3 regions of the Rhizobium tropici CIAT 899 genome follow, and region 3 is predicted to be linked to each of the others. Evidence: riboswitches for the same ligand, from Rfam matches in the RefSeq annotation. Region 3 holds a riboswitch; each other region holds the start of a gene.
What was found. A riboswitch is a leader RNA that binds a small molecule or an ion and turns the genes downstream of it on or off. The one in region 3 is predicted to bind cobalamin.

Region 1 (10,558 bases), 1.3 Mb from region 3:
GATTTTTACGTAAACGTCAATTTTTTCAAATGGCAGGAGGTATCGATTTCCACCGCCTCGCGAACCCGAACGTGACATGCGTCTTACGCGCGTCGAGCGGCTGTGACATCGCCGCCCATATCCGCGATTATTCCGCCAAAGCGCGGACTTGAATAAAAAACCGTCATGAATGAAGACTAAGGCGACTGTTCAGACAAAGCGAACGATGCCCCCATGAATACGCTCACGTCAGCCAATACCATACCAGGCTTTATCTGGGCATACCGTCTCCGCCCCGATGAAACCAAGCCGGAGCGCCTGCCCGACGATACCGATCGCTCGAGGCTGTTCGGCGACGACGGCTTTCTCTGGCTGCATCTCAATCTCGTGGATGCTCGGGTGCCGGCTTTCCTAGAGGATGCGCCCGGACTGAACGAAGCCGCCCGCATAGCGCTGACCACGCATGAAACACATGCCACGATTACGGTCGACGAGCAGATGCTTTTCGGCACGTTGGTCGATTTCCAGCGCGACTTTGCCCACAACACCCACGATATCGGCTGGCTGCATTTCGCGCTGACCGATCGCGTGCTGATAACCACCCGGCTGCAGCCGCTTCGCAGCCTGGACCGAACCCGGGTGCTGATCGAAAAGAACGCCGCACGATTTTCCAATCCCGTGGATATTTTCGAGCTGATCGTCGTCGAGTTCCAACGAACCCTGATCTCCGTCGTCATCGAGATCAGCGAAGAGTTGAATGCCATAGAGGACTTCGTCCACGGCAATACGTCGCGCGACGAGCGCGCCAAGCTTCCGCCCATCCGCAGGACGATCGTGCGCCTGCATCGCCATCTGCGCACCGTTCTCTCGCTGATGCGCCATGCCGCCGCCTCGGACGATGAGGAAATGCCGCTCGGCTTCGAGGATGTCGCGGGCCGGCTGACGGGGCGCCTCGAAGCGGTCGAACACGACGTCTATGCGCTGCAGGAACGGGCGAGGCTGTTGCACGAAGAAATCGATTCCAAGCTCGCCTCCGAGATCAACCGGCATCTCTATATCCTGTCGATCATGACCGCATTTCTGCTGCCGCCGACGCTGGTGACCGGCTTCTTCGGCATGAACACATCGGGGTTACCGTTGGCGGGCGGCGCAAGCGGTACTGGATATGCGGTTGGGTTCATCATCGCCTCCATGCTGCTGGCATGGTGGCTGCTCAAACGGGTCAATATTCTCTGACGTCGAACCATGCAAAAAGCCGCCCGGCGGGAAACCGGACGGCTGGCATTGGCAATTCTGAAAGCGCCGCTTAGAGCAATTCCAGGAAAAGTGCGCAGCTGTTTTCCGTCCGGAATTGCGTGAAAAGAGCTGGAGCGGTTCAGAGATTCCGTGAAAAACTGAACCGCTTTAGAAATACGGCGAGTAGCACTGACGGCGCGGGCCGGAGTTCGGCTGGAACGTATTGTCGTAAGCGCGGTAGGAACGATAGCGTCCCTCGCACCATTCGACATGACGCGGATTGATGCCCGCGCTCGGGGCCGGAGCCGGCTCGTAATAGCGCGGCTGGCTGGCGATTGCGCCGCCAATCAATGCGCCGGCGCCGAAGGCAGCCAGCGGGAACCAATAGCCGTCATGATAGCGATAGCCATGACGATAGCCGCCGCGATAACCGCGGTAGCCGCCATACCAGCCGCGGCGATAGTAACCACCGTGACGCCACTGTACCTGTTCGACATTATCAGGCGCGGCCTGGGTGGGCGCGGACTGTTTTACGACCGGTGCGGCGGGCATCTGCATGGCGAAAGACGGTGTGAAGCTCGTCAGGGCGACGGCAGCAGTCAAGGCGGCAGTCGCGATTTTTGCACGGAAACCAAGCATTTTCATCTCCATTCCCTGGTTCGGCTTGCTGCTCAAGCCTGTAGGCGTTTCATGTCGGGAATGCTTCCCGAGCAAGGTTTCGCTGCCTTTCGTCGTATATCCGAATAGACGACAAGAAACGCGGCAGCGCGTTATTTAGTTCCTCAAATCCCTACCGATTTAAGGAGTTACGAGGGGCTCCACGATGAATTTATAGTGATTGCTTTCTTAACCCGAGATTAACCAGCAATCCTTACTATTATTTCATGAAAGGATACCGAAAGAGTAACCTCCTCATTTACAGCTTGCTGACGATCCTGGCCCTGATGGGGCCGGTCTCCAAGGCTTCGGCCGGTGAAAGCCAGCCCTGGGGCGACCCGAAAAACGCCCTGATTGTCGATGCTTACGAGCTGAACACCATCGACTGGACTGCATTCCTTCAGGACAAGCGGATTGCCGGCTTCATCTCAAAGGCGTCCGACGGACTTCCTGAAAGCTTCAGTTGCACCGGCGACCATGGCGGCGATACGGTGGCCCATTGCAGGACGATGTGGCGCAAATACGCCGTCAGCCGCGAGCTGTTTCAAACACGCCGCATGCTGGCGAAGACGAATGGCCTGTTATGGGGCGCCTATCATCTGGGACGGCCCGGCAATCCGACCGACCAGGCCAATCATTTTCTCGATTATGCCGATCCGCAACCCGATGAGCTGATGGTGCTCGATATTGACGGCATGGATGCGACGCAATTCATGTCGCTCGACGATGCGCAGATCTATGTCGCCCACATCAAGGTCAGAACCGGGCGTTATCCCATTCTCTACGTCAATCACAACACGGCGCGTTATATCGCCGATCACCGGGGCATCTATCCGCTGCTGTCGCGGCTGCCCTTGTGGTATGCGCGCTACAAGCCTGATGTCAAAGGCACTTTCCCACTCGGCAACTGGGACAATTATGCCATCTGGCAGTTTGCTTCGTCGGACAATTGTTCGGAGAAAAGCTGCCCCTATCGGGTCCCGGGCACGCTTACCGATATCGATGTCAACGTCGTGCCGATGACGAAGGTTCAGCTCGCTGGGATCTGGCCGCAGGGCGATCTCCTGCCGGCGAAACCGCTGCCCGCGCCGGACCTGACGATCGCGCTCGCACAGATGTGCAGCGGGCCGCGGCAGATGCTCGTTTCCCTCATGCTCGAGGTCGACCCCGTCGTCACGGCCTCGACCCCGCAAACCAAGCCGGTCGAGATCAATGAGCTGAATTACCAGGATTTCTAGAGCGTGATGCCAAAAAGTGTGGGCGGTTTTCGGACGACATCACGCTCTACTTCTTTGATGCTGGAGCGGATTCAGATTTTAGGTCGAATAGACCTAAAATCATCCGGCTCTAGGCCTCGATCTGCACATCCGTCTTCGGGCGCGAGCAGCAGGCGAGGATGTAACCCTCGTCGATCTCGTCATCGAGGATGCCGCCATTGTGGCTCATCTCGACTTCGCCCGAAAGCTTCAAGACCCGGCATGTGCCGCAGAGGCCGGATTCGCAGGCCGCACCGATGCGCACGCCGGCGCCCCGCGCCGCCTGAAGCACGGTCTGGCCCGCAGCACAGGCCACATCCTTGCCCGCCATCGTGAAGCGGATCGTGGTCGCCGCCTCGCCGGAAGCATCGTCGGAGACTTCCGCAAGCGGTGTCGCCGCATTGGCCGGCTGGAAGCTTTCCTGATGGTAGCGCGACATGTCGAAGCCATGCGCTTCGAGCATCGAGCGCACGGCATCCATGAAGACTTCCGGGCCGCAGCAGAAGATGGTGCGATCCATGAAATCGGGCGCCAGCAGGCCGATCTTCGCCTTGTCGATGCGGCCCTTCAGCCCCGACCAGAGATCGGTGCGGCCGCAGCCTTCGACGATGAAGCCGAGATCGAGGTTCGGCATGAAGCGGGCGAGATATTCGAGCTCGGAGCGGAAGATGATGTCCGTCGGGCTGCGCGAGCAATTGACGAAAGTAATGTCAGACAGTGGTGCTATGTCCGACATATACCGCGTCATCGACATCATCGGCGTGATGCCGGAGCCGGCCGAGACGAAGAGATATTTCTCGCCCGGATGACGGATGTGGCTGAAATCGCCAAGCGGGCCGAAAGCCTTGATGCGCATGCCCGGCTTCAGGTTCTCGAACATCCAGCGCGTGCCGATGCTGTCTTTCTGCGCCTTCACCGTCACGGCGACCGAGAAGGGCCGCGACGGCGTGGACGACAGAGTATAGGTGCGCATGACCGGCTCCGGAGCCGTCGGCAGCTCCAGCGTCACGAACTGCCCCGGCAGATAGCGGAACCAGTTGTCCTTGTCGGACCCGAAGGTGAAGGTCATCACATCGGGCGCTTCGGGCGTAACCGAGAGACATTCAAGCAGATGCTGCCTGTCGTTCCAGGGCTGCATCTGGTCGAGGTGACGATGCGGAAGGGAGACGGTCATGTTCATACTCAGGCTACCGCCGACAGCTTGGCCTGGTCGCCTTGCAGCCGGTTGATCATGAAAGTCGTGTACCATTCGACGAACTGCATGACGCCGCCTTCATGGATTTCCGAATAGGGACCGGGCTCATAGGCCGGCGAGCGGATGCCGAAGGCATTTTCCTCGACGATGCGGCGATCCTGATCGTTGGTTTCGGTCCAGACGTGGGTCAGCTCTTCCAGATTGTAGTCGACACCTTCGACCGCATCCTTGTGAACGAGCCACTTCGTGGTGACGGCGGTTTCCTCGGCGCTGATCGGCAGGACGCGGAAGGAGATCGCGTGGTCACCGAGCATGTGGTTCCATGTCGTCGGATAGTGGAAGAGCAGCATGGTGCCGATGCCGTTGATCGTCACGTCGGGCGAGAGCGGCCGCCTGACGGCATTCTGCCCGGACATGGTGTAGCTCTCGGCACCTTCGATCAGCGGCATGCGGGCGGTGCGGAACTGTCCGTCAGGAGAGATCTTGAATTCGCTCGGCAGGCCGGCGGCTTCGCAGCGTGCCCAGTGCTCGGTGATGACGGGATCGCTCATCGCGCCCTGCACGCCGGTCACCGTCGGAGCTTCCGGGAAGGTGCGGCAGAGTTCGGGGTGATTGGCCGCGCAATGGTAGCATTCGCGGTTGTTTTCCCAGACCAGCTTCCAGTTGCCCTTTTCGATAATGGTGCTCTGGAAGGCGACCTTGGCTTCGCTGATACGGTGCGGGGCCATGTAGGGCTCGATCGTGGCGCGAACGGGTGCGAAATCGGGAGCGTTCTGCGCGAGGCAGATGAAGATGTAGCCAGCGACACTTTCGCAGTGAACCGGCTTCAGCGAATGCTGGCTCTTGTCGAAATCCTCGGCCATCTGACGGGCAAAAAGCAGCGAGCCGTCAAGTTCGTAGGTCCATTGGTGATAGGGGCAGACGAGCTTTGCCGACGATCCGCGCTCGGTCGTGCAGACGCGCGAGCCGCGGTGGCGGCAGCTATTGTGGAAGGCGCGGATGACCTGATCGCGGCCACGGACGATGACGACGGGATAATCGCCGATCTGGACGGTGAAGTAATTGCCCGCACGCGGCACTTCGCAATCATGGCCTATGAACAGCCAGTCGCGATAGTAGATCGTCTCCATGTCGAGCTTGAAGTAATCCGGATCGGTGTAGAAGGGTTGCTCCAGGCTCAAACCCGTCCGGTGGTTCTTCAATTGCCGCAGAACTTTGCTGCCGATATCCATTTGCCTATCCTTGCGCAATACCGGAAGACGAGCAGAGGACATGCAAGGCCGTTGGGGACGGCCGAAAGCAATGCCCCGACCGCCCGCCGCGGTCAGTAAACCATATGTGCCCAAGGCTGGTTTCCGGGCTCTGGAGCGGCCCTGTTGCCAGGACCCCATGGCACCTTCCCAGGCCGATCGGCCCAGTGGCTTTATCCGCCATGCCTCACTCCACCACCGTTGCGGGGGCAGCGCCGGATTTTGACCGGCTTCCCAATTCTCCGTCTCCCTAGCAGACGGCACCTTGAGATTGATATCATCATAGCTCTCGGCCGCGTCTGCCGCTGCGCTGCAATGCGACATCGGCTTCGAATTTGACGACAGGTGAAACAGGACGATAGGACGGTTGCATGGCGTGAGAATATTGACAGGTAATTCAATTGCTTGGGCGTCTGCATCGGAGATGGTCAAAGCATCGCATATCCATTCCACCAATGACGCTTTATCCTGATTGCGACAGGTCAGCGAACGGCCGGCAATCAGGCAAATAATGGGCGGCAGAAAGCGCCAACGGAGCCGCTATCGGGGCGCCTTCAATCCGGCACGATCAAGCTCGGCTCAAGCTCCGTGATCCATCATGTCACCCAAAGAGTTTTATAGCGAGATCCGGCATGGCCAAACTCAGATATTTCGACGCTGGGAAGCCCGCCGAGCCCGAACCGGCGCAGCCGGTATCGACGACGGGGTACACCGAATTCCTGCGCACCGGCCGCATCAACCGCAACAGGCCGCATTGGCTGGCGGAAGAGCGGGAATATCTCACCCACGAACAGGTGGCCGAACACACGGCGCTGAAGCTCAGGGACGCCGGCGAGAAGACCCACGATCGGCTCAACAATTTCCATAGGTCCATCCGCTTCCCGAAGCTCATCTTTCATCACACGCTGAAGGACACGCCACATCTCGGCTATTGCCACGTTACCGCGGCGCGGACGCAGTTCGCGCATTATGAAGACGTGAACTGGGCTTTCTACATCGCCAATTTCTTTGCCCGCATCGGCCAGGAAGAGAACTTCTTCGAGGACATCAGCCTCAAATATTCGCGGATGTATTTCGCCGTGGCCATCCGTCCGGACAGGCAAGCGGAAGACAAGAAGCTGACGATCAATCGCGATGTCAGAGGCAACGGCGTGCTGTTCCACACCCACGATCCGCAGATCGCCATCCGCAACGTTCTCCTGCTCGGCGCCCGCAACGAGCAGCTTCGCGACATCATTCGCCAGCTTTGACGATTGATCCAAAAACTCGAAGAGCATAAGAACGGCCTGAACTGCAAGCAGGCAGGCCATGGCACGACACATAAACATTCTCGAACATCCGCAAACCGCTATAGAGGTTGCAACGGCGACGCTTGCCCAGGGCCTGCCGATCGGGCTGCCGACAGAGACGGTCTACGGCCTTGCCGCCGATGCCACCAATCCCACAGCCATTACCCGGATCTACGAGACGAAGGGGCGGCCACGCTTCAATCCGCTGATCTGCCATATGAGCGATCTTGCCATGGCGGAGCGCTATGCCATCTTCGACCCGATCTCGCGCAAGCTCGCGGAAGCCTTCTGGCCCGGCCCGTTGACGCTGGTTCTGCCGCTCAAGCCTGATAGCGGCATCCATCCGCTGGCAACCGCCGGCCTCGACACGGTCGGCATCCGCGTGCCGCAGGGCTTTGCCGGCGAGCTGATCCGCGTCTTTGACCGGCCGCTTGCCGCACCGAGCGCCAATACCTCGGGAAAGATCAGCGCCACCAATGCTGATCACGTGAACGACGACCTGGGGGAGCGGATTACTCTTATTCTCGACGCCGGATCATCGGTCGTCGGCGTGGAGTCGACGATCGTCAAGGTCGAGGATGGCGAGATGCGCCTGCTGCGACCGGGCGGTCTCGCGGCAAGCGAGATCGAGCGGGTGGCCGGCAAGGCACTGAAGCGCAAGAAAAAGGCTTCCGCTGCCATCGAGGCGCCAGGCATGCTTGCTTCGCATTATGCGCCGGGAGCAGCGGTGCGGCTCGACGCCACGGAGGTTTCCGCAAGCGAGGCGCTGATTCGCTTCGGCGCGCCAGATATTCCCGGCAGCGAGAACGCCGTTGCCGTGCTGGATCTGAGCGCGAGCGGCGATCTCTCGGAAGCCGCCGCAAACCTCTTTGATTTCATGAAGCGCGCCGATGCCACAGGCGCGACAACGATTGCCTTTTCGCATATTCCCGACGAGGGCCTCGGCGAGGCCATCAACGATCGGCTGCGCCGCGCAGCGGCTCCCAGAGAATAAATCGCCTGATCTTTCGGCAAAGGACACGCCATGAGCAGCTCCGCCACCTCTTCCGACCTTCTCGATCGCTTCGCCGGCATCGTCGGTGAAAAACATGCCGTGCGCGACCCGACGGAAATTGCGCCGCATCTGGTGGAAAACCGTGGGCTCTATCATGGCGCTTCGCCCATGCTGCTGAAGCCCGGCTCGCTGGAAGAGGTTTCGGCCATCCTCAAGCTTGCCAGCGAGACCGGAACGGCCATCGTGCCCCAGACGGGCAATACCGGGCTTGTTGGCGGGCAGACGCCGCGCGAGGGCGGCTCGGACATCATCCTGTCGCTGGAACGCATGAACCGCGTGCGCGATATCGATCCCGTCGGCAATACGATGATCGTTGACGGCGGCTGCATCCTGGCTGATGTCCACAAGGCGGCAGCCGAGCATGGCCGCATGTTCCCGCTTTCGCTCGGCTCGGAAGGCTCTTGCCGTATCGCCGGCAATCTTTCCACCAACGCCGGCGGCACGGCCGTTCTTGCCTATGGCAACATGCGCCAGCTCTGCCTCGGCCTTGAAGTCGTGCTGCCCACCGGCGAGATCTGGAACGGCCTGCGCCGCCTGAAGAAGGACAATACCGGCTACGACCTGCGCGATCTCTTCATCGGCGCAGAAGGCACGCTCGGTGTCATCACCGGCGCTGTACTGAAGCTCTTTCCGCAACCGCTCGGCCATCAGGTCGCCTTTGCCGGCCTGCGATCGGTCGAGGACGCACTGACACTGTTCAAGAATGCATCCAGCCTCTGCGGCACGGCGCTGACCGGCTTCGAGCTGATGCCGCGCATCGGTGTCGAATTCACCACGCGGCATATTCCGGGCGTGCGCGATCCGCTGGAGACGGTGCATCCCTGGTATGTTCTGATCGACATCTCCACCTCCGATTCGGCCGAGACAGCCGAGCGGATGATGACGGCGCTGCTCGAACAGGGCTATGAGGCCGGTCTGATCCAGGATGCGACCATCGCCAGCTCGGAAGCACAACAAAAGGCCATCTGGCATATGCGGGAGAGCATGTCGGACGCGCAGAAGCCGGAAGGCGGTTCGATCAAGCACGACGTTTCCGTGCCGGTGGCGCAGATTCCGCAATTCATGGCGGAAGCCGAAACGGCCGTTGTCGCCGCCATGCCTGGCGCCCGCGTCTGCGCCTTCGGCCACATGGGCGACGGCAATATCCACTACAACATCTCGCAGCCGGTCGGCGCCGACAAGGCCGAGTTCATCGGTCGTTGGCGCGAGATCAACAAGATCGTGCACGGGCTTGTGCTGCAGCATGGCGGCTCGATCTCCGCCGAGCATGGCATCGGCCAGCTGAAGCGCGACGAGTTGGCTTCCATCCGCTCCGATATCGAGATGGACCTGATGCGACGCATCAAGACGGCCTTCGACCCGGCAGGCATCATGAATCCGGGCAAGGTCCTCAAGGTCTGAGAGCTGGTCGGCTGCCTTAACGGCCCGCGAGACACGCTCTGAATCTAGGTTGTCATGGAAGGGTTCAGCATGGGCGACAAGCGCATATATGTGACATCGGTCAGCAGCAGCGGCGTGCACGAGTTCAGCAAGCAGACCAAGGATCATATTCAACTGCTGACAGGGCTTGGCGTCGAAGGCGATGCGCATATGGGGGTGACGGTGAAGCATCGCTCGCGCGTCGCGGTCGATCCGACCCAGCCCAATCTACGCCAGGTACACCTGATCCAGGAAGAGCTGTTCGACGAGCTCACCGAAAAGGGCTTTTCCGTTTCGCCGGGCGACATGGGCGAGAATATTGCCACCCGCGGGATAGACCTGCTTTCGCTGCCGCAAGGCACACGCCTGCATATCGGCGCGGAAGCGATCGTCGAGGTGACGGGCTTGCGCAATCCCTGCAAGCAGATCGACGATTTTCAGAAGGGACTGCTGCATGCGGTGCTCGACAAGGGTGCCGATGGTGGGCTGGTCCGCAAGGCGGGGATCATGGGTATTGTCTCAAGGGGCGGTCGGGTGCAGCGAGATGACGCCATTCACGTCGAGTTGCCGCCGCTGCCGCATGTGAAGCTTGAGCGTGTTTGATATCGGAATCAATGTGATGCGTTCCGCATAACGAGAAATCGGCTCTCAGTGTACTGAGCCTCTGATACCCCCCTCTGTCACTTACGTGACATCTCCCCCATATGGAGGAGATTGTTGGGAGTATGTCGCAACGCTTCGCCAAGTCATTGCGCTTCAGTTTCTGCGGGCAAGATGTTTGTTTGAGGCGACGAGGTGCTGCGGATTACCAATCTCCTCCATGGGGGGGAGATGTCGCGAAAGCGACAGAGGGGGGTGCGCACTCTCCGCGACGACCGCAGCCAGCGTCATCCCCCTGCCCAATCAATCGAAGTCTTCCTGACCCGAATTGCCGCCGCCATTGCGGTTGCCGGTGATGATCTCGCGTTTGCCGACATGGTTGGCGGGGCCGACCAGGCCGTCCTTTTCCATGCGCTCGACGAGCGAGGCAGCGCGGTTGTAGCCGATGCCGAGGCGGCGCTGGATGTAGGAAGTCGAGCACTTCTTGTCGCGCATGACCACCTTGATCGCCTGTTCGTAGAGATCGTCGCCGTCTTCCGAGGCAATCGCGCCCTTGTCAAAGACAGCCGTATCTTCTTCCTCGTCTTCCTCGTCCTCGTCGGCGGTAACCGTGTCGAGATATT
Region 2 (10,558 bases), on a different replicon from region 3:
TGGCCTCACCGGTCTTGGCGGTTGCCTTGTCGGGCCCGGTTATCTTAACGCCGCTGAATTTCACATTGAGACTTTCGGAGAAGGTCAAGTCGAGCTCCGACGGGGCGCTCTTGACCGTGCCGTCGGCCGCCGGAACGGCGGATTTCAGATGGGCATGTGCCATAGCCTGGCCGGCAAGGGCGATACTGATTGCAGTTGCAGCGAGAAGCAGTTTCTTGATAGGGGGCATTTGATTTCCTTATCATGTTGGTGATCCGGGAAGGCCCGCGGATCGCGTGATGGCGATCGGTCGATCACCGATATCCGTTGCCGCAAGGGCGGACGGAATTCCCATTCCCGGAGCCGCACCTCGGAATTAATCCTGCTGCAGCAGATTTCGGATCTTCTGCAGGGCGACGTCGGTATTTTCCTGGTAGGCGATCGTACCTTTGAGATTGCCGTCGGCATCGACGAGCAGCACGGACGCCGTGTGATCCATGGTGTATCCGCCGTCCGGGCTGGGCACTTTCCTGGCATAGATGCGCCAGCCTTTGATCGCCTTCTGCATCTCACCGGGATCGCCCGTGATGCCGATAATCCGGTCGGTGAAATTGCCGGTGTAGCTGTGCATGATCTCCGGCGTGTCCCGTTCCGGATCGACGGTGAAGAAATAGACCTTCAATCCGTCGGCCTGAGTTCCTAGCGTCTTGAGCCAGCCGGCCATGTCATAAAGCGTTGTCGGGCAGACGTCAGGGCAATGCGTATAGCCGAAATAGACGAGCGAGGGATGGCCCGACAGGGCCTTTTCGGTGATGGGTTCACCGCGATCGTCTGTCAGCGTGAAGGTTGCGCCGACGTTGCCGGCGGCCCGGACCTTGGGTGCCATCAGGAAGGTTGCGTAGCCGATGGCACCAGCGCCGACGACAAGCGTCAGGGCGACGGCCGTTGCCGCAAAGCGTCGTCTATTTGACATGGGATGCCTCCTTGTTTGCCGCGATCGATCCGACGGGGAAATCGACTTCGGCCGTACCGGCTTTTTCGAATTTGAGCGATGTCCTCACCGTCTGGCCCTGAAGGAAGGGCGCGGCGACCTTCATGAACATGAGGTGGTAGCCGCCGGGTTTGAGTTCGATGGTTTTGCCAGCCGGTATTGCTAGGCCGCCGGCAAGCTCGCGCATGATCATCACGTCGTTGTCCATCTTCATCTCGTGAATCTGGACCGTTGCGGCGCGCGGTGAGCTCGCAGCCACCAGCCGGTCGTCGGTGCCTCCCGTATTCGTGATGGTCATGTAACCACCACCGACGGGAGCTCCCGGCACCATGGCGCGAACATAGGGTGCGGAAATGGTGAGGTTGCCGATTTTGACATCGTCGGCGGAAGCGAGAGAGGAAGACAGGAATGCCAGCCCGAAAGCGGCAAGGGCAAAAATCGGTTTCAGCATGATCGATATCCTTGATCCGGAAGAGGAGCAGGCGGGCGAAGCCTCTGGCTCCGCCTCACCTCGTCAGGAGAAGAAGCGCCGGAGAGGCGGTACGAAGCGAACCAGGAGCTGGTCGAGGAGCAACATCGCGACGATGGCGGCACCCGTCAGCGGGAAAGCCATGCCGAAGACGATGGCAATGAGCCAGAGGCCGACATAGACAGACTTCTGCGGCGGCATCGGCGGCACACCGAGACGACCCGATGGCCGGCGCTTCCACCACATGGTCGCTGCCGTCACGCAGCAAAGAATGATGGCGAGACACGCGGCCAGCATCAGCAGCTGGTTGAAGAGGCCCCATTCCTGCCCCTGATGGACATTGATGCCCCATTCGATTGCCTTGCCGAGCGCCGGATACTGCTCGTAGGAAATATCGACGAGCGGCTTGCCGGAATATTGGTCGATATGAACGGTTCGTTCCTTGCCGAGGTCGCCGAAGTAGTGGCTTGCCGTATAAACGCCCTTCTTGTCCGAGGGGATCGCAAGATCGGCGCCGGCGATCATGCCGAGCCCATGCATGACGTCGACGGCCTTATCGAGACCGATCGGCTTGGCCGATTGCGCCGCGATATCGGAGAGCGGAACGGGCGCGTTCTCGACGACCCAGCCGGGCCGGCTGACGATATCCTGTGTGACCTTTGTCGATTTCGGAACGTCGTCCCAGACTGCTGCCGGCGTGCCGAGATTGTTTGCGGTCAGCCAGGCGTTGACGTTGGCGCCCCAGTAGCCGGACCACGGCATGCCGCTGAAGGCGAGAAAGAAGATCAGGATGCCGGCAAGCGCTCCCGTCACGGCATGCAGGTCGCGCCAGAAGACGCGGCGTGATGGGGTGCCGCGAATGGTGAGCACGCCGCCCGTCTGCTGGCGCGGCCACCACAGATAGATGCCCGTCACGACGAGCACGAGGGCAAAGCCCGCGACGATCTCGATGAGGCGATTGGTCCATTTGCCGAAATATTCGAGGCTGTGAATGCGCTTGACGACCCAGCCGAATTCCTGCTTCGAACCCACCGACCCCAGGATGCTGCCGTCATAAGGATTGACGTAGACGATCGTCGATTGTCCATCCTTGGACAGCGTTATCCAGGCCGAGCGGTTCGGAGCCGACGCTTCATGATAGGAGGTTGTGCGGGCGCCCGGAAAGGCCGAGAGCGCCGCGTCGGCGATCTGCTGCGGCCGCAGCATGGTGCCGGCCTCGGTGACGAGATAGCGATGCGAGTAGAAGGTATCGGCAATCTGGTCCTTGAATAGATACAACGAACCGGTGATCGCCAGATTGAGCATGAAAGGGATGACGAGCAGGCCAGCGAAAAAATGCCAGCGCCAGATCGCGCGATAGAGCGAGATATTGTGGGTCGCTGCGGCTGCAGGCTCTGCAGCGGTAAAGGCAGACATGAAATCCTCCGAAGATCGGCAGGCTGCCGCAAGGGGCGATCTGAGGAGGGGTGCGGCGAGATGGTTCGCCGTTTGGCGTGAGCCTGCTTTCCCTGGGCAGCCGACCAATCGGCCTGCTTCGTTCGGCAAGATGCAGCTGTGAACACCAATCCTCAGATGTCGCGACGTCATGGTCGCGCAAGCGGCAGCATTGACGGCGGGCATCGCGACGAAAGCCGCAATGCCGGTTCAGCCAACGATGTCGGGGAGGGGTGGTGCTCTCGGGCCTGTATTCGGCGGATAAAGTTGGCGGTGGAACACCTCCGATCTTGCGACGACGGTCTCTCCGCGCGGGGAGGCGAGGCGCTCACAAATGTCGGTCGGAGGCGCGGGCAGCATCGCGGCGGACGCAATCCGGCATGCTTCGCATCCGGGTGCGTAGGCTTTCCCATGCACCTTGCCATCGGCATCCTTATAGGTGATGCAGAGGATGGGCAGCGATCCGTCCGGCAGCCTGTATTGGGCGAGCTCGATCGGGGATATATCGTCGGCAGTTGCGACGATCGGTTGATGGGCGAAGCCGACGAGCAACAGCGCGACGGCGCAAAGAATGCGCGCGCTCCACTGAAATCTTCGCGAAATCGTCTTCCGCATGCTTGTCCCCACCACCGCATTCGCGGATAAGGTTTCAGTCATAGGGCAGGCCTATCGCAAGCGCAATGCGTCAATTCGTGCCGCGCTGCCGTTCGATGAGGGGCATATAAACTATTTTTAGAGATCGCATGGTATCTCGTAGGGACTTCGACCATGCCGCCGCCGCTCATCCGTTGCGACGCGTTGCGAAGACTGGGAATAGCCATGGAAATCGAAACACATTTGATCTCGCTAATACGTGTCCTCGGCCAGGTGGCGATTATTGTTTATGCCTATTCCTGGGTCATCCGTATCGTCGAGCGCGGCGCTTTGAAATCCGTGGCCGTCGGGTTGTTGTTCGGGCTGGTCGGCATCCTATCCATGGGCGATCCCATCCAATGGATGCCAGGTGTGATCCAGGATGGCCGGTCGATCCTCCTTGTTCTTACGCCGATCTATGGCGGCCTTTTGGGAACCATTGTCGCCGCGGTTATGATGGCCCTGTTTCGGTACATGGTGGGCGGCATGGGCGCCGTGGTCGGCGTGGCCGGCATCATAATCGTTGCGACCGCGGGCTATGCGCTCAGTCTGCTGCCGCGGCAATGGACCGGTACGGGCTGGAGGCGGTCGGCTCTGTTCGGTCTGGCGACCTGTTCATCCATTGTGGTTGTCTTCCTTTTTCCGTGGGCGGTTGCGCGCGCCCTTCTTATCTCGGCGACACTTCCGGTGACGATCGTCAATATCCTCGGTGTCATGTTGTTGTCGGATCTCTTGCAGCGGGAGCAATATCGCATTGGCATCCAGCGCGCGCTGGAGAATGAAGCGAGCCTCGATCCGCTGACAAGGCTTCCCAACCGCCGGGTGCTGCAGCGCGAAGGCGATCGATGCAGCAAGGAGGCGGGTATGCGGCGTATCCCCTTCTCGATTATCATGCTCGATATCGATCACTTCAAGAAGATCAACGATAGCTGGGGCCATTCCTTCGGTGACACCGTTCTGGCGCGGTTGGCCGATGTCATCAGGCAAACCGTCCGTAAGACCGATATTGCCGCCCGTTATGGCGGCGAGGAGATCGTCGTGCTGCTGCCCAACACCGATACGCGAGCCGCCGCCGCCGTGGCGGAGAAAATTCGCAAGGATATCGAGGACACGACCTTGATGTTCGAGCAGGAGGCCGTCCACGTCACGGTCAGCATCGGCATCGCCTGCTCTCTGGAACCGACGACGGATTTCAAACATGTGCTTGAGGCCGCCGACAAGGCGCTCTATCGGGCGAAGGCAGGCGGGAGAAATCGCGTGGAACTGGCAGAGGCCGTATAGGCTCGACGCCTTTCAATAGCCACGACCTGCTCTTTCTCATTTCTCGTCCTTGACGGAAAGGGGCAGTCCGGAATAACTGGGCGTGACGGTTCCCCAAGGAAGACTCCGCGGGGATTAATAGGGAACACGGTGAGGATGACCCAAGCGGGACCTAGACCGTGGCTGCCCCCGCAACTGTAAGCGGATTGCCGATCATCCGGGAATGACCAGCCTGCTGGTTCCTTCCTGAGGCTTTGAGCCGCGCCACTGCAAGCATGCTTGCGGGAAGGCCGATGATCGTCACAGATCCGCAAGCCAGGAGACCTGCCGTCGATCACGATCCAATCAGCCGGGCGGGGATGCCCGGAAAGGACAGAGAATGATTGACCTGCGCCTTCGACATTATCCGACACCTATCGGCCTTGATTGGGATCTCCGCAGCCGGCGGCCGTCTTTCTCAGCGCGATCGCGCTGACGCCGCCCCGTTTCCTTAATCCTATCGAGATCTTTCATGCGCCATTTTTTGACGACCATTGCATTTGCATTTGGGCTGATTAGTTTTGCTGGCTCCGGCTTTGCCGCTACCCAATATCCTCTCACCATCGATAATTGCGGTCAGAAGGTCACTTTTGAAAAGGCTCCGGCCAAGATCGTTTCGATCGGACAGGGCATGACCGAAATTCTCTTTTCGCTCGGCCTTGCCGACAAGATTGCCGGAACGGCGGTCTGGGTCGGCCCGGTTCTGCCGCAATATGCCGAGGCGAACAGCAAGATCCCGCGGCTTGCCGATAACGATCCAAGCTTCGAATCCGTCGTTGGCAAAGCCCCGGATCTCGTCGCCGCCGAATTCGAGTGGCATGTCGGCGCGCAGGGTTCCGTCGGCAAGCGCCAGCAATTTTCGGAGCTCGGGATCAATACCTATGTTGCTCCGGCCGATTGTGTCGCCAAGGTCAATACCGATGGCGGCGATGGTGTGCGCAAGGAGCTTTTCACGATGGATCTGGTCTACCAGGAAATCGCCGAGCTCTCGCAGATCTTCGACGTTAGGGATCGCGGCGATGCCCTGATCGCGGATCTGAAAAAGCGCGAGGCGGATGCAGTCGCTTCGATTGCCGCTGCCAAGGCCAAGGATCTTCCGATCGTGTTCTGGTTCTCCAGCAAGGAAGTCAATGGCGATGCCTATATCGCCGGCAAGAACAGCGCGCCGGCCTATGTCCTGAAGACGCTCGGCGCCAGAAACGTGGTGACGACGGAAGAAGAATGGCCGATGGTCGGTTGGGAAACCATTTCGCAGGCCAACCCGGCCGTGATCGTCATAGCCACCATGGACCGCCGCCGTTATGCGGCCGACGATCCGAAGGTCAAGGTCGATTTCCTCGAAAAAGATCCAGTCACCAGCCAGCTCGACGCCGTTAAGAACAAGCATTTCGTCATGATGGATGCGCAATCGATGAACCCGACCATCCGCACCATCGACGGCATTGAAGTATTGGCCAAGGGCATCAAGTCTTTCGGCCTGGCGCAGTAAGATATGGGTCTCGTCGCAAAACGCAGGACATGGTGGGCGCTCTTGGCGCTCGCCATGGCTGCCGTCATTCTTCTGGCCTTCATGATCAGCCTCGCCGTATCGATCGGCGAGATTTCGATCCCGCTGTCGACCACAGTAAAGGCCGTCTCGAACCGGTTGTTCGGAACGAGCTTCGAACTCAGCCGGATCCATCAGGGGATCGTCTGGGATTATCGCCTGAGCCGCGCGCTCGTTGCTGCAAGCACCGGTGCGTCGCTTGCCTTGAGCGGGGTGGTGTTGCAGGCGTTGCTGCGCAATCCGCTCGCCGAACCCTTTGTGCTGGGCATTTCCGCCGGCGCCTCCACCGGGGCGGTCTGCATCATGATCCTCGGTCTTGGCTACGGCATTCTGGGCCTTTCCGGCGGCGCCTTCCTCGGCGCGGTTGCAGCCTTTCTTTTCGTCGGCCTGCTTGCCGCCGGGGTCGGCGGCACGAGCGAGCGCATCATTCTATGCGGCGTCGCCGGTTCGCAGCTTTTCAACGCGCTTACCTCCTATATCGTCACCACGTCGGCCAATGCGGAGCAGGCGAGGGGCGTCATGTTCTGGCTGCTCGGCTCCATGAGCGGTGTGCGCTGGCCGGACGTTTATCTTTCCGGGCCGGTCGCCATCATCGGCTTCGCCGTCTGCATGGCGCATGTCCGCGTGCTCGATGCCTTTATCTTCGGCACGGATGCTGCCGCATCGCTTGGCATTGCGGTCAAGCGCGCCCAAGTCGTTCTGCTTGGCGTGACGGCTTTCATGACGGCAGCGGTCGTCAGCATCGTCGGCTCCATCGGTTTCGTCGGGCTCGTCATTCCGCATGCGGCCCGCTTCGTCGTCGGGCCGAGCCATGACCGGCTTTTGCCGGCAGCGGCTCTGGCCGGCGCCATCTTCATGGTCGCGGCCGATATCATCTCGCGGGTCATCGTTCCCCAGCAGATTTTGCCGATCGGCGTCGTCACGGCCTTGTTCGGGGCTCCGGCCTTCGCCCTCATTCTCTATCGAGCCCGGAGGACGGCATGAGCATTGCTGTGGACACGGTAACCTTTGCAGCCGGCAATAGTCTGATCGTCAACGGCGTCAGCCTGACGGTGGAAAAAGGCAAGGTACTCGGGCTCCTTGGGCCGAACGGCTCGGGTAAATCCAGCCTGCTCAGGCTGATCTGCCGGTTGCGGAAGGTCAAAAGCGGGGTCATCCGGCTCGGTGGCAGCGATATTGCCTCGATCTCGCGGAGCGATATCGCCCGCCGCATCGCGCTGGTCGAGCAGCAGGCGACGACCGATACGCAGGTCACAGTGATGGACGTCGTGCGTCTCGGCCGTACGCCCCATCGCGGTCCCTTGTCGGCCTGGAGCGCTCACGACGATGCGGCGGTTTCCGATGCGCTTGCCCGTGTCGGTATGCAAGGCCGCGCCGGTCAGCCGTGGCAAACTTTGTCGGGTGGCGAACGACAGCGCGTCCATATTGCGAGGGCGCTTGCCCAGACTCCGAGCGAACTGCTGCTGGACGAGCCGACGAACCATCTCGATATCCAACATCAGCTCGATATTCTCGGCCTGGTCTCCAAGCTCGATGTCACCTCCATCGTGGCGCTGCATGATCTCAATCTGGCGGCCATGTTCTGCGACAGCCTTGCTGTTTTGCAAAATGGCGAGGTCGTTGCGGCCGGGCCGCCGGAAGAGGTGCTGACGCAGGAGCTGATCGAGCGGGTTTTCGGCGTGCGCGCGCATGTGCAGAAATCCTCGGTCCACGGCCGCTGCAACATCCAATATATGGCGGGTTGAGTGGCATCTGTCGCGATCGCGGAATAAAATGGATCGCCCAGTCTGAGCAATTTCGACCGGGGCGCATCATATTACTGGATCGTGCAAGTTCGCCTCAGCCTTCGAAGCCGAACCGCTCGACGTCGAAATCGTCGCCATCATAGCTGATGGCTCCGGCTTGGGCCTCCGCCATGTCGTCGTGCATCGGAATGGGCGCGCTGACGAGGCCTGGCAGCGTCATGTCGACGGCCATGCCTGGCGGACGCAAAGCCCAGGCGACGATCGCCCCTGTCGACATGTCTCCTACACCGGCTGAGACATCTTGCGCAGCCGCCGAGGGAAGGGCAGCGATCGGCTGCATCTTTGCCATGGCGCTCTCGGCCGTATTCTCCACATTGTCAGACACGACGAGCTTTCCAGCGTTGCTGCGTCCCACGACCAGGCTGGCGAGCACGGCAGTGGGAGCTGGTCTTTCCGGCGCGGTCGTGGGGATGACGACGATGCTGCTGGTCGGCCGCCACGCCGGCAGCGGAACGGCATAGGCCGCGAGGTCGGCAAAGGGTTGGGTCTTGCTTTCCTCAGCCACCCGCTTGCCAAGCTGAGCTTCCAGTCCATCCACGGCCCGGCTTCTGGGGGTTGGCAGCATGCTGGTCAAAAGGCTGCGGTCGGGTTCGACGTTGTGAGACGCTGTGAATGATCCGGCATCGTCACTGTCGTCATCAACGGCCGTGATCTTGCTCGCCATCTGCGAAGGGCGCTTTTTGGATTGTGTGACCGCTACGTCGTAACCCGGCAGTGGCCTGCCATCTGCCGGCACGTGAAGCGTCTGTCCATTGGGGAAAAGCCGCGCAAGCTCCTGGCGCGACATTCTCGGCCATGCGCGCACTCCGCCAACATCCAGATGCACGAAGGGCGAGCCGGAATTGGGATAGAAGCCCACGCCGCCGATCTGCATCTGCATGGCGATTGCGCGCAAGCTCGCGAGCTTCACGCCGGGAATGTAAAAATCCATTGCCTTGCCGAGCGTATGCTGGCTGTGCTTCGCAACGCCGGAGCTGCGCGAGCGGTTGCGCAGCATGCTGTTGGTCGACGGAGAGCGGTAGGCCGAAACCACGTGAATGGCCTCCTTGGCGCCACTGCGGCGGTAAACGTCCCAGACGAGATCGAGCAATTCCGGATCGATCCTGGTCGGCTCGTTCTTTCGCCAGTCGCGCAAGAAGCGGTTGATGTGAGCAAGGCCGCGCGGGTCATATTTGCCGTTACGCTTGAAGACGATGGTCGACCTTTCCCCCGTATGCGTGAAGAAGAGCTTGAGTGCCCTGTCCTCGGCCGCCGCCGAACCGGCAAAGGCGCCGAGCGCCAGCATCGCGATCAGCGCCACACGGAAAGCGATGAACGAGAAAGTCGTGGCGAAAAATGCCGCCGGAATGGAAAAGATCGCGTGATGCACGGATACGACTTTCGCCCTTGCTAAGAGAAACAGAAATCAGAGGCGCCGCGCCTGCGGCATCGCTATACCCTCCAATTATGGTCAACAAATCCCTAACGGACCGTTTAAAGGCGGAAACGGAAAAATTTCGTTGGTCCGAGGATATTTGTGAGCGGTTGAGGTCGCTAGCTTTGCCGTTGCAATTTTGTCTGGGGTCAACCCTTGCCTGCAAGGCGGTTTCTTCCAAAAGATAGGTAAAACCAGCTTTGCAAACGTTTTCGCGTGGGTTGCAAACTGTCTTCCAAGACATCATCATCCCGCCCCATGAGTGGACAGAATCGATTTGCTCCCCCGTCGAGCGGGCAGCAAACAATCAAACGTAGCGACCTATTGCGGCAGCTCCGGCGCGCCGGGCTGCGCCGTTTGACGACCATTGTCGCACCTGCCGGCTACGGCAAGACGTCGCTCGCCGTCCAGTGGTATGAGCTGCTGAAGGCCGATGGTGTCAAGCTCTGCTGGGTGTCGCTCGATGCCGAACACACCAATCAGGAAGCCTTTCTGCTTGCATTGATCGATGCCTTGCAGACGCTGCTTCATGAAGATGGGGCCGATGCCGGCAATCTTCCGGCTGCAGCATTGCTTTCGGTGCTGGCGACCCGCCTGCGCAAGATCGAAGGACCGCTCGTCGTCTTTCTCGACGATTATCATTTCGCGCAGACGGATGCGACCGAGGCGCTGATGGCGAAGATTCTCGCCGACCTCTCGCTCGAACACGTCAAGCTGGTGCTGGTCAGCCGCAGCCCACCACGCTTTCCGCTCTCGGCCTTGCGGCTGCGTGGTGAGTTCAAGCAGTTCGGCGTTACCGAGCTAGGCTTCAGTGATGCCGAAGCTGGAGAGCTTTTTGCCGGGAAGGGCACACATCTGACGGAGGAGCAGATCGGTTCTTTCAATCGCCGGACCGAAGGCTGGGCGGTCGCACTGCAGATGGTGAGCCTGCTCGTATCTGAATCGGATGAAAGTGACAGCATCCTTGCCTCTTTCGATGGCGGCGATA
Region 3 (10,558 bases):
TGTTTTACGATGCAGCAGCCACGAGCTTCCAATCTCCCCCCTTGTGGGGGAGATGTCGCGAAAGCGACAGAGGGGGGTATCTCACGCCAAAGACCCGACATCAATCAAACCAGCGCTTCGATCGCCCTACGCACGATCGTCTCATCCATCTCGTGCAGGCCGATCACCACCAGCCGGGTCGCGCGCGCTTCACCCGGTGTCCAGGCGCGGTCGAAATAGGTGTCGATGCGGCTGCCGACGGCCTGAACTTGCAGGCGCATCGGCTTACCGGGCACGTCCACGAAGCCCTTGAGGCGCAGCACGTCATGCTCGGCAATCACACCCTTCAGCGCATCGACGAAGGCCGCCGGGTCGGCAATCGGGCCAAGCTCGACGACGAAGCTGTCGAACTCGTCGTGATCATGCGGTGTGCCATCCTCATGCTCGAGCTCATGATGGGATTTGCGGTTGACGATATCGTCTTCCGTGCCGATGCCGAGGCCGAGCAGGATGGCGGCCGGAACATCGCCGTTCTTCGCTTCGATAATCGTCGGCTTGCGGGCCGTGCGCGAGGCAACCTCGGCGCGGACGCGGCCGAGACCGTCGGTGTCGATCAGATCGGTCTTGTTGAGCACGATCAGATCGGCGCAGGTCAGCTGATCCTCGAAAAGCTCTTCGATCGGGCTTTCATGATCCAGCGAGTCGTCCTCGACGCGGGCGGCTTCGACAGCGTCATGATCATCGGCAAAGCGGCCAGCGGCAACAGCAGCGCTATCGACGACGGTGATGACGCCATCGACGGTGACATGGGTCCGAATGTCAGGCCAGTTGAAGGCGGCGACCAGCGGCTGCGGCAGCGCAAGGCCTGACGTTTCGATGACGATGTGATCCGGGCGCGCGTCGCGCTCCAGAAGCTTCGTCATGGTGGGGATGAAATCGTCGGCGACGGTGCAGCAGATGCAGCCGTTGGTCAGCTCGATGATATCATCCTCAGTACAGTTCTCCGCGCCGCAGCCCTTCAACACGTCGCCATCGACGCCGAGATCGCCGAATTCGTTGATGATCAGCGCGATCTTCTTGCCGCCTGCGTTCTGCAGGAGGTTGCGGATCATCGTCGTCTTGCCGGCTCCCAGGAAGCCGGTGATGACGGTGGCGGGAATCTTTTCCTGGTTCATATGCATCAACCCTTCATTTTCAGCGGCAGGCCCGCTGCGATAAAATAAACTTCGGCACTCGCCGCCGCGACCATCTGGTGCAGACGGCCGGCATGATCGCGAAATTCGCGCGCCATGCGATTTTCCGGCACGATTCCAAGGCCCACCTCGTTGGAGACGAGAACGAGCCTCGATCGTGCAGTCGGCAGAAATGCAGTGAGAGCGGCAAATTCCGCCGCCATGTCACGCTCGGCCATCATCAGATTGGTGACCCATAGCGTCAGGCAGTCGACAAGCACCGCCCGCCCCTCGGCGTCGACGGCGGCAAGCTGCCCGACAAGATCGATCGGCTCCTCATGCGTTTGCCATAGATCGCCGCGGTCGGCACGATGCTTCGCGATGCGCTCGCGCATCTCGTCGTCCCATGCCTGCCCTGTCGCCACATAGTGACGTTCAAGACCCGTGTCCGAAACCAGGGATTCGGCAAACCTGGATTTGCCGGAACGCGCGCCGCCAAGGACGAAGACTGCTCGGGAAATCGAAGACGACATACGCTATGCCCGCTCCCACACAAAAACAGGGGTCGGCAGCACGTCGCTGAAACCGGAAAACAGGCGCCTATACGCCGAAAACTCGTCTTGCGCCATGACAACCTCCGTGCTGGCAGCGGAACCGACGTCCCAGAACAGGCTCTGTGCCCGGCACGCATGGCAGGTCTCCTGGCTCGCGGATAAGGCGCCGCGACGGGGGCGGACCGAAACCGGTCGCCCCCGATCGTGCGCCAGCGGACCTTTCTCGCCTTCCCGGCAATGCATCATGAAAAGGCGGACGATTCGTAGAATAAGAGGCGTCCAGCCCCGGTTGATCATGATGCCACGCCAGTGGCTTTTTCGACTTGAGCCTGTCCCGCCCCGTTCGCCCCATGCGAACCATCGATGGAATAGGTTTCAAACCGAACGAAAGACCCTGACCGCTCTACAGTCGCGGGGTCGGCTGTGATGAGAACGCCCGGATTGGGTCCGTCCCTCCACATTCCCTTTTCATCCCATGCGGCAGATCGCCGCTCAGGAACCATTCGTTATGCCGGCAATGATTAGGCTTTCACTTACGTCAAGTCAATCAAGGGCATGGATGCGACCTGCGTCATCCTGATTACGAAATCGGCTGAAAATTCCCATAAAGCCAACGGCTTTTTTGCCGTATTTCTTTGATGTTAGGAGGTTATAGAGGGTAGGCTCTCGCATTCGAGTAAAAACGTATCGTCCGTTTCCCATGTTGCAGAAATTCCAACCGCGACGCCTCGGCGTCTTCTCGGCTCTGTTCGATCTCGGTCGCTTCAGGGCATTGCTGCGCCGTGGCGAATTGGGACTTGTCTTCGCCGGAGCGCTGGTGGGAATAGTATCCGGCTGCGCCGTAACGGCGATGAGCTATATCTCGCGCAAGTTTCACAGCGTCATCTACGGCATAACCGACTACGAACGCTTGAGTTCGGCAGCGATGGCAATTCAGGACAAATCCGTATTGTTCATCGCACCGATCGCAGGCGGCATCATTCTCGGCATACTGCTGTATATATTGTCCCGCACGCGCAAAAAGCCGATGGTCGACCCGATCGAAGCCAATGCGCTGCATGGCGGCCGCATGTCGCTAACCGACAGCGTCATCGTCGCGGTGCAGAACCTGATCTCGAATGGATTCGGCGCCTCTGTCGGGCTTGAAGCAGGCTACACGCAGCTCGCTGCGGGCATTGCCTCCAAGTTCGGCTACAAGATGCAAATGCGTCGCGCGGACCTGCGCATGCTCGTCGGCTGCGGCGCGGCCGGCGCCATCGCCGCAGCATTCAACGCGCCGCTCACCGGCGCCTTCTACGCCTTCGAGCTGATCATCGGCAGCTATTCGATCGTCACCCTGACACCCGTCGTGGTCTCGGCGCTGATATCGACCATGATCGCAAGACTGCTCGCCGGCGACGATTTCGCCATCGATATCGATCATTTCGGGGCGATCGTTCCAGCCGATTATCTTCCTGCCATCCTGCTCGGTGCCTTCTGTGCCGGTATCGGCATCCTGATCATGCAGGGCGTCGCATGGGTCGAGGAACTGGCGCGCAAAAGCTCGATCGCGCCGCCTTTCCGCCCTGCGCTTGGCGGCTTGGTAGTCGGAACATTGGCGCTGATCTCGCCACAGGTCCTGTCTGCCGGCCATGGCGCCCTGCATCTTAACCTATCGACCGAAGTGACGCTGAGCGCACTTATCGGCGTCTTCATCCTGAAATCCCTGGCGTCAGCAGTTTCGATCGGCTCCGGCTTCAGAGGCGGCCTCTTCTTTGCCTCCCTGTTCATGGGCGCGCTGCTCGGCAAGATCTTCGCTTATTGCGCACCCTATTTCGATCACGCCACGCTGACGCCGGCCGTCTACGCCGTCGTCGGCATGAGCTCGCTTGCCGTCGCGATTATCGGCGGGCCGCTGACGATGACCTTCCTGGCGCTCGAAATCACCGGGGATTTCCCGATCACTGCCCTGGTTCTGGCGGCGGTCATCACCTCCTCGCTGGTGGTGCGCACGACCTTCGGCTACTCCTTCGCCACATGGCGCTTCCACCTGCGCGGCGAGAGCATCCGCAGCGCTCACGATGTCGGCTGGATCCGCAACCTGACGGTTGCGCGCATGATGCGCCCGGATGTGCATACGGCCAGCATCGACATGAGCATCGAGGAATTCCGCAAGAATTTCCCCATCGGCTCCGCGCAGCGCGTCATTCTGATCGACAAGAACGAGAAATATTCCGGAATGGTGCTCGTGCCCGACGTTTATGCGAGCCCGATCGAAAAGGACGACGAGGAACACGGCCTTTCCGACTTCATCCGGCTGCGCAACGAGTTCCTGCAGCCGCAAATGAATGCCAAGCAGGCAGCCGCCATGTTCGAGCAGACGAAGAGCGAAGCGCTCGTCGTGGTCAACGACCTGATCGAACGCAAGGTCATCGGCCTGCTGACGGAGAGCTATACGCTGCGTCGCTACAGCGAAGAACTCGACCGCCGCCGCCGGGAAGTCTCCGGCGAGCTTTAGGCGACGAGGCTGTCGAGCCAGGCGGGATCGAGTACGCTTTCCAGCTCTGCCGCCACTTCGTCCAGAGCCTCGTCGACGCTGGCGCGATAGTTCATGCGCTCGCCGGAGACGCCGAAGCTTGCCAGCAGCTTTGCCCGATAGCTGTCGCTGCTGAAAAGGCCATGCAGATATGTGCCCATGATGCGACCATCCGGCGATACGGCTCCATCAGGCCGCCCGTCGATCATGGCCGATGGCCGCTCGCAGTCCCGGCCCCGCGTCACGCCGAGGTGGATTTCATAGCCCGATAACGGCACATCATACTCTTTGGAGACGGCAGTGCTGTTGCGCACGGTCTTTTCCGGCGCCATCTCCGTCTCGATATCCAACAGGCCTAATCCGGGCGTCTCGGTCACCGATCCCTCGATGCCAAGTGGATCATGGACCATATGGCCGAGCATCTGGTAGCCACCGCAAATGCCGATGACGCGGCCGCCACGACGCACATGAGCGGCTATATCGCGGTCCCATCCCTGCTCGCGCAGATCAAGGAGATCGCCGATCGTAGACTTCGAACCCGGCAGCACCACGAGCGCTGCATCGGCAGGCAAGCGCTCTCCAACGCGGATAAACACCAAATCGACATCCGGTTCGGCCCGCAGCGGATCGAGGTCGTCGAAATTGGCGATGCGCGACAGCACGGGTACGGCGACCTTGAGCGCACCAGAGGAACCTCGAGCAAGTCGCTCCAATACGACCGAATCCTCCGCCGGCAGGCGCGCCGCCGCCTTCAGCCAGGGAACGACACCATGGCATTGCCACCCCGTGAAGCTACCAATTGCCTCGATACCCTCACCGAAGAGGGAGACATCGCCACGGAACTTGTTGATCAGATAGCCGCGGATCATCCGCCGATCTTCCTCCGGCAAGATATGGTATGTGCCGACCAGCGACGCGATCACGCCGCCGCGGTCTATGTCGCCGACCAGCACGACGGGAACATTGGCGCGTGTCGCAAAGCCCATATTGGCGATATCGCCGCGCCGCAGATTGATCTCGGCGGGCGAGCCTGCCCCCTCGACGATGACGAGATCGGTCCCCGCCCGCATCGTGGCGAAGCTTTCGAGCACCGCACCGAGCAATTGCGGCTTGAGCGCCTGATAGTCCCGACCCTTGGCTTGGCCCCAGACCTTGCCCTGCACGATGATCTGGCTGCCGGTTTCCGATTGCGGCTTCAACAGCACCGGATTCATATGAACCGATGAGGGAACGCGTGAGGCCAGCGACTGCAGCCACTGGGCACGTCCGATTTCGCCGCCATCCTCGGCAACGGCCGCATTGTTCGACATGTTTTGTGGCTTGAACGGGCGCACTCTCACGCCCCTGTTTGCGAACAACCGGCACAAGCCCGCGACCAATACCGTTTTTCCGACATCGGAGCCCGTTCCCTGCAGCATGATCGCTCTCGTCATTCCCCACCACCTCGATATGCTACAGCCACTGAAAACGCGGGATTTGGCCTTGATTTTGCCGCGATCTCCACTCCTCGAAGCCCACCACCACGATACAAAAATGCATCACAGTCCAACATGCTCTATTTGCGACATTGGATGACGATTTCATCCATTGTGAGTTACGCGAAGGAGGATTATCTGCATCGTGAAAACAAACAACGAAACCGGCCGGTCCGGGTCGGAGGATACCCCAATGCTTTTCATCTTCAACAGACAGAATTCCATCCAGATCGCCTGGAACGGCAAGCTTCCGGCTCACCGCCCGGAGAGCCGGCTACAGCAGCTCGATACGCGCTTCGGCACGGTGGGCTTCATCCGCACGTATAATGTCGGCTGATAGCGCGTCAAGCCGCCATTCCAGCACACGAGAAGCCGCCATGCGACAGCATCGGCGGCTATATTTTTGCTCAATGTCGAGATCGGAGCGGATTACCGCTCTCACACAGAAACTGTCTTGTAACGGCACTCTTTAAAGCGCGAAAACCGCGCGATCCGGAGATCGACGCGGTTTGCCAAAAACGCCGGCTTCCCTGCACATACACCGCAAGGTTCGCATTCCCCGGTACGCTATACCTGATCCAGGGAAGCAGCGGTTGTCCCCCGCCACGCATTGATTGATAAACGGACATCGTTACTGGAGGGTTATTAAGTGCTTAAATTAGAGTGAATCTGAAAATTTTTTGAAAATTTTCCGCTTTGCGTTGAGAAATCGCAAACGACGCAAATAAGATATAAAACGTCTTCCAGGGACACGATATTTGAGCACCATTCAAATCCGGCTGGGCGGCAAAGCTTTGAGGAAGCCATGTGATGGACGTTTTACAGCCACGAATGGCAGAAAATAGGCTAATTCAGGCGCTTAATTAAGCTTCTCCAAGAGACACGATAACGTCCATCGGCCGACCGGCTGTTGATTTCTTCATCCAAATCCTTACGCTGCCTAATGTCGATGCAAAGAATGCCCGGCCGCGATAAAGTTCAGCGGTCGCAAAAAGACCAAATGCACGACGGCAGCAAAGGGGACCGTACGGGCGTCGTCAGCGGCGTATGCACGGTTGCAATTGGACCGCGCTGACAGGGGATCGACAGAAATCGAACGCATTAGGGTCGATTTCCGCAACGTAACGAAAAATTGGGAGACGATATCAATGAAGAAGCTTCTCGCTTCAGCCATCTTCGCATTCGGCGCCTATGCTTTGGCTGGCTCGGCGCACGCCGCGGATTGCGGCAGCGTATCCATTGCTGAAATGAACTGGGCATCCGCCGGCGTTGCCGCGCAGGTCGACAAGATCATCCTGCAGAACGGTTACGGCTGCAATGTCACCCTGGTAACCGGCGATACACAGCCGACCTTTGCCTCCATGAACGAAAAAGGTCAGCCTGACGTCGCACCAGAGCTTTGGGTCAACGCCGTGCGCACCGCGCTCGACAAGGCCGTATCCGAGGGCCGCCTGATCGTGGCCGCACCGCTTCTGAGCGACGGCGGCGTCGAAGGCTGGTGGATTCCGAAGTTCCTCGCCGACGCCCATCCGGACATCAAGACCGTTCAGGACGCCCTCAAGCATCCCGAACTTTTCCCTGCCCCCGAAGATCCGTCCAAGGGTGCCGTCTATGACTGCCCGGCAGGCTGGAACTGCCAGATCTCCACGACCAACCTCTACAAGGCTCTTGGCGCTGAGAAACTCGGCTTCACCCTTGTCGATACCGGCTCCGCCGCAGGTCTCGACGGTTCGATCGCCAATGCCTTCGAAAAGAAGACCGGCTGGCTCGGCTACTATTGGGCTCCGACAGCCATCCTCGGCAAGTACGAGATGGTTCGCCTGAGCTTCAACGTACCGCATGACAAGAAGGATTGGGATGCCTGCACGTCGCAGCAGGATTGCGCCAATCCGAAGGTAAACTCCTATCCGGTCTCGGACGTCTATACCGTCGTGACCAAGGACTTTGCCGCAAAGGCCGGCATCGCCATGGACTACATGAAGACCCGCAAGTGGGATAACGGCACCGTCGGCAAGGTTCTCGCCTGGATGACCGATAATCAGGGCACCAACGAGGACGGCGCCAAGTACTTCCTCAAGACCTACCCCGATATGTGGACCAAGTGGGTCGCTCCGGACGTCGCCACCAAGATCAAGGCTTCGCTCTGATCCATGTTGCTGAATCGGCGGCGGCCTCGTGCCTGCCGCCGATTTCATATTCGCGCAAAGCAACCCAAACGACGCTCATACCGACAGTGCGGCAAGGCGCAAGGTCGCAACGAGTGCAGATTGATGGTGGCGAATATAGTAAGAATGCAAGGGCAGCCTGAAGAACCGGTCGCAGCGCTGCAAGCCATCCACACGTGAAGGCCACACGGGCGGAGCGGGACAAAACCGGACCAAGAAGGGGAAATACATGGCTATTCAGTGTACGATCCTGCCGAATGTGCTCTGCAACTTTCCGGCAATAGATGAATCGCTCATACGCCTCGCGCGCAAGAATATCGACGACGGCTTCAGGGCGTCCGTACGCGCCTACGGCACTCTCATCGATGCCATCGTGCAGCCGCTGCAATGGTTTCTGAACTATCTTGAATGGGCTTTCACCAATACGCCCTGGTTCATCGTGCTCATCGTGATGATGATCGTCGTCTATGCAGCAAGCCGCAACCTGAAAATTGTTGCCGGCACCGCGATCTCCATGATCCTCATCGGCGTCTGCGGCCTCTGGACCGACACGATGATCACACTCGCGATGGTAACGGTCTGTACGCTGATCGCCATCGTCATCGGCCTGCCGATCGGCATATTGATGGCGCGCTCAGACCGGCTGCAGTCGATCGTCAATCCGATCCTCGATGTCATGCAGACCATGCCGAGCTTCGTTTATCTGATCCCGGTCGTCGTCATCTTCGGCATCGGCAAGGTGCCGGGTCTTATCGCCGTCGTCATCTATGCCGTCCCACCGATGATCCGCCTGACCAATCTCGGCATCCGCCTCGTGGACAAGGAAGTGCTGGAAGCCGCCGACGCTTTCGGGTCGTCGCATCGCCAGAAGCTGTTCAACGTGCAGATCCCGCTTGCACTGCCCACCATCATGGCCGGCATCAACCAGACCATCATGATGTCGCTCGCCATGGTCGTCGTCGCCTCCATGGTCGGCGTCGGCGGGCTCGGCAGAAATACGCTGCAGGCGATCAACAACCAGTTTTTCACCGTCGGTTTCCTCAACGGCTTCGCGCTGGTCGCCATCGCCATCATTTTCGACCGTACGAGCCAGGCCTATGGCAGACGGCTCCAGAAGCACTCGGAGGTCATCCATGGCTAGTCACGCGATCCAGATAAAGAGCCTCTACAAGATCTTCGGCCCGCGCGGACGCGATTATGTGGATCAGGTGAAGAGCGGCTTGGGCAAAGCCGAGCTCAATGAAACGCATGGTCATGTGCTCGGTCTGCAGGATATCAATATCGACATGCCGGCCGGGGCGATCACCGTCGTCATGGGCCTCTCCGGCTCCGGCAAATCGACGCTGATCCGCCATATTAACCGCCTGATCGAGCCGACTGTCGGCGAAGTGCTCTATGACGGCGTTGACGTCTGCAAGATGAACGAAAACGACCTGCGCGAATTCCGCCGCCACAAGACGGCAATGGTGTTCCAGAAATTCGCGCTTCTGCCGCACCGCACCGTGATCGAGAACACGATCTACGGCTTGGACATTCAGGGCGTACCGCGCTCCGAAAGCGAAAAGAAGGGCCAGTACTGGATCGAGCGCGTCGGGCTGAAGGGCTTTGAGAGGCACTATCCGAACCAGCTTTCCGGCGGCATGCAGCAGCGCGTCGGCCTTGCCCGGGCGCTGACGAACGATGCCGACATCCTGCTGATGGACGAGGCCTATTCGGCGCTCGATCCGCTGATCCGCGTGGATATGCAGACGGTGCTGCTCGATCTGCAGAAGGAATTGAAGAAGACTGTCGTCTTCATCACCCACGATCTCGACGAGGCCCTGCGCCTTGGCGACAAGATCGCGATCCTGCGCGACGGCAAGGTTGTTCAGCAAGGAACCGGTCAGGAGATCGTGCTGCAACCGGCCGACGACTATATCACGGCCTTCGTGAAAGAAGTGAACCGCGGCCGCGTCATCCAGGCCCAGACAATCATGAAGCCGCTTGCCGGCGAGCCGGGCGGCGCGCGCGTGCCTGGCGACATGACGCTGGAAGTCGCCGCCAAGCAGATCACCGAGGCGGGCCAGACAGGAGCCGTCGTCACGGATACGAACGGCAAGCCTATCGGCACGATCGATCTGCAAGGCATCATCGCCGCCATGGTCACGCCCACGACACACGACACGGCAGAAATGGCAGCAGCCTGACGGCGAGATTTTCATCTCACGTGACAAGCGCCCTTACCGGGGCGCTTTTTCTGTCTTGTTGCCGCGTCAACATATTGGGGCAGCCATCTTGTCGTTGTGTTCACATAAAGAAATGTTTATATCTGCATTTGACACTCTTTAGAGCCGCCGCATCCGAGGACACACTATGACCGTCGCCACCAATCCCTTGACCGATCTGCTTGCCGAAAAAGGCGTACTGCTTGCCGACGGCGCAACCGGCACGAACCTCTTTGCCATGGGCCTGGAAGCCGGCGAAGCGCCCGAACTCTGGAACGAACAGCATCCCGACCGGATCACGAAGCTGCATCAGGATTTCGTCGATGCCGGCGCCGACATCATCCTCACCAACACTTTCGGCGGCACGCGCCATCGCCTCAAGCTTCATCATGCTCAGGATCGCGTGCACAGTCTCAACAAGACGGCAGCCGAGATCGCCCGTGCCGTTGCCGACAAAGCCGACCGCAAGGTCATCGTCGGCGGCTCAGTAGGGC

Region 1: it holds a riboswitch for cobalamin, as region 3 does, so the genes downstream of both, RTCIAT899_RS04320 (aromatic ring-hydroxylating oxygenase subunit alpha) here and cobU (bifunctional adenosylcobinamide kinase/adenosylcobinamide-phosphate guanylyltransferase) in region 3, are expected to answer to the same signal.
Region 2: it holds a riboswitch for cobalamin, as region 3 does, so the genes downstream of both, RTCIAT899_RS24430 (ABC transporter substrate-binding protein) here and cobU (bifunctional adenosylcobinamide kinase/adenosylcobinamide-phosphate guanylyltransferase) in region 3, are expected to answer to the same signal.

The regions. Positions count from the first base shown of each region.
Region 1 covers NC_020059.1:894,662-905,219, reverse strand. The annotation lists gene RTCIAT899_RS04340 (transporter) at 214-1,215, shown strand; gene RTCIAT899_RS04335 (BA14K family protein) at 1,384-1,854, opposite strand; gene RTCIAT899_RS04330 (glycoside hydrolase family 25 protein) at 2,100-3,110, shown strand; gene RTCIAT899_RS04325 (FAD-binding oxidoreductase) at 3,220-4,308, opposite strand; gene RTCIAT899_RS04320 (aromatic ring-hydroxylating oxygenase subunit alpha) at 4,311-5,555, opposite strand; cobalamin riboswitch at 5,653-5,856, opposite strand; gene RTCIAT899_RS04315 (DUF6656 family protein) at 6,206-6,823, shown strand; gene RTCIAT899_RS04310 (L-threonylcarbamoyladenylate synthase) at 6,882-7,856, shown strand; gene RTCIAT899_RS04305 (FAD-binding oxidoreductase) at 7,887-9,317, shown strand; gene RTCIAT899_RS04300 (MOSC domain-containing protein) at 9,387-9,938, shown strand; gene RTCIAT899_RS04295 (DNA translocase FtsK) at 10,239-10,558, opposite strand, start outside.
Region 2 covers NC_020062.1:498,209-508,766, forward strand. The annotation lists gene copC (copper homeostasis periplasmic binding protein CopC) at 1-229, opposite strand, end outside; gene RTCIAT899_RS24405 (SCO family protein) at 356-952, opposite strand; gene RTCIAT899_RS24410 (copper chaperone PCu(A)C) at 942-1,421, opposite strand; gene RTCIAT899_RS24415 (PepSY-associated TM helix domain-containing protein) at 1,485-2,855, opposite strand; gene RTCIAT899_RS24420 (hypothetical protein) at 3,084-3,488, opposite strand; gene RTCIAT899_RS24425 (GGDEF domain-containing protein) at 3,693-4,787, shown strand; cobalamin riboswitch at 4,857-5,112, shown strand; gene RTCIAT899_RS24430 (ABC transporter substrate-binding protein) at 5,278-6,294, shown strand; gene RTCIAT899_RS24435 (FecCD family ABC transporter permease) at 6,298-7,335, shown strand; gene RTCIAT899_RS24440 (ABC transporter ATP-binding protein) at 7,332-8,096, shown strand; gene RTCIAT899_RS24445 (peptidoglycan L,D-endopeptidase MepK) at 8,191-9,525, opposite strand; gene RTCIAT899_RS24450 (winged helix-turn-helix domain-containing protein) at 9,928-10,558, shown strand, end outside.
Region 3 covers NC_020059.1:2,148,623-2,159,180, forward strand. The annotation lists gene cobW (cobalamin biosynthesis protein CobW) at 105-1,154, opposite strand; gene cobU (bifunctional adenosylcobinamide kinase/adenosylcobinamide-phosphate guanylyltransferase) at 1,160-1,684, opposite strand; cobalamin riboswitch at 1,826-2,224, opposite strand; gene RTCIAT899_RS10520 (chloride channel protein) at 2,406-4,202, shown strand; gene RTCIAT899_RS10525 (cobyric acid synthase) at 4,199-5,653, opposite strand; gene RTCIAT899_RS33775 (hypothetical protein) at 5,889-6,032, shown strand; gene RTCIAT899_RS10530 (ABC transporter substrate-binding protein) at 6,844-7,842, shown strand; gene RTCIAT899_RS10535 (ABC transporter permease) at 8,090-9,001, shown strand; gene RTCIAT899_RS10540 (quaternary amine ABC transporter ATP-binding protein) at 8,994-10,046, shown strand; gene bmt (betaine--homocysteine S-methyltransferase) at 10,213-10,558, shown strand, end outside.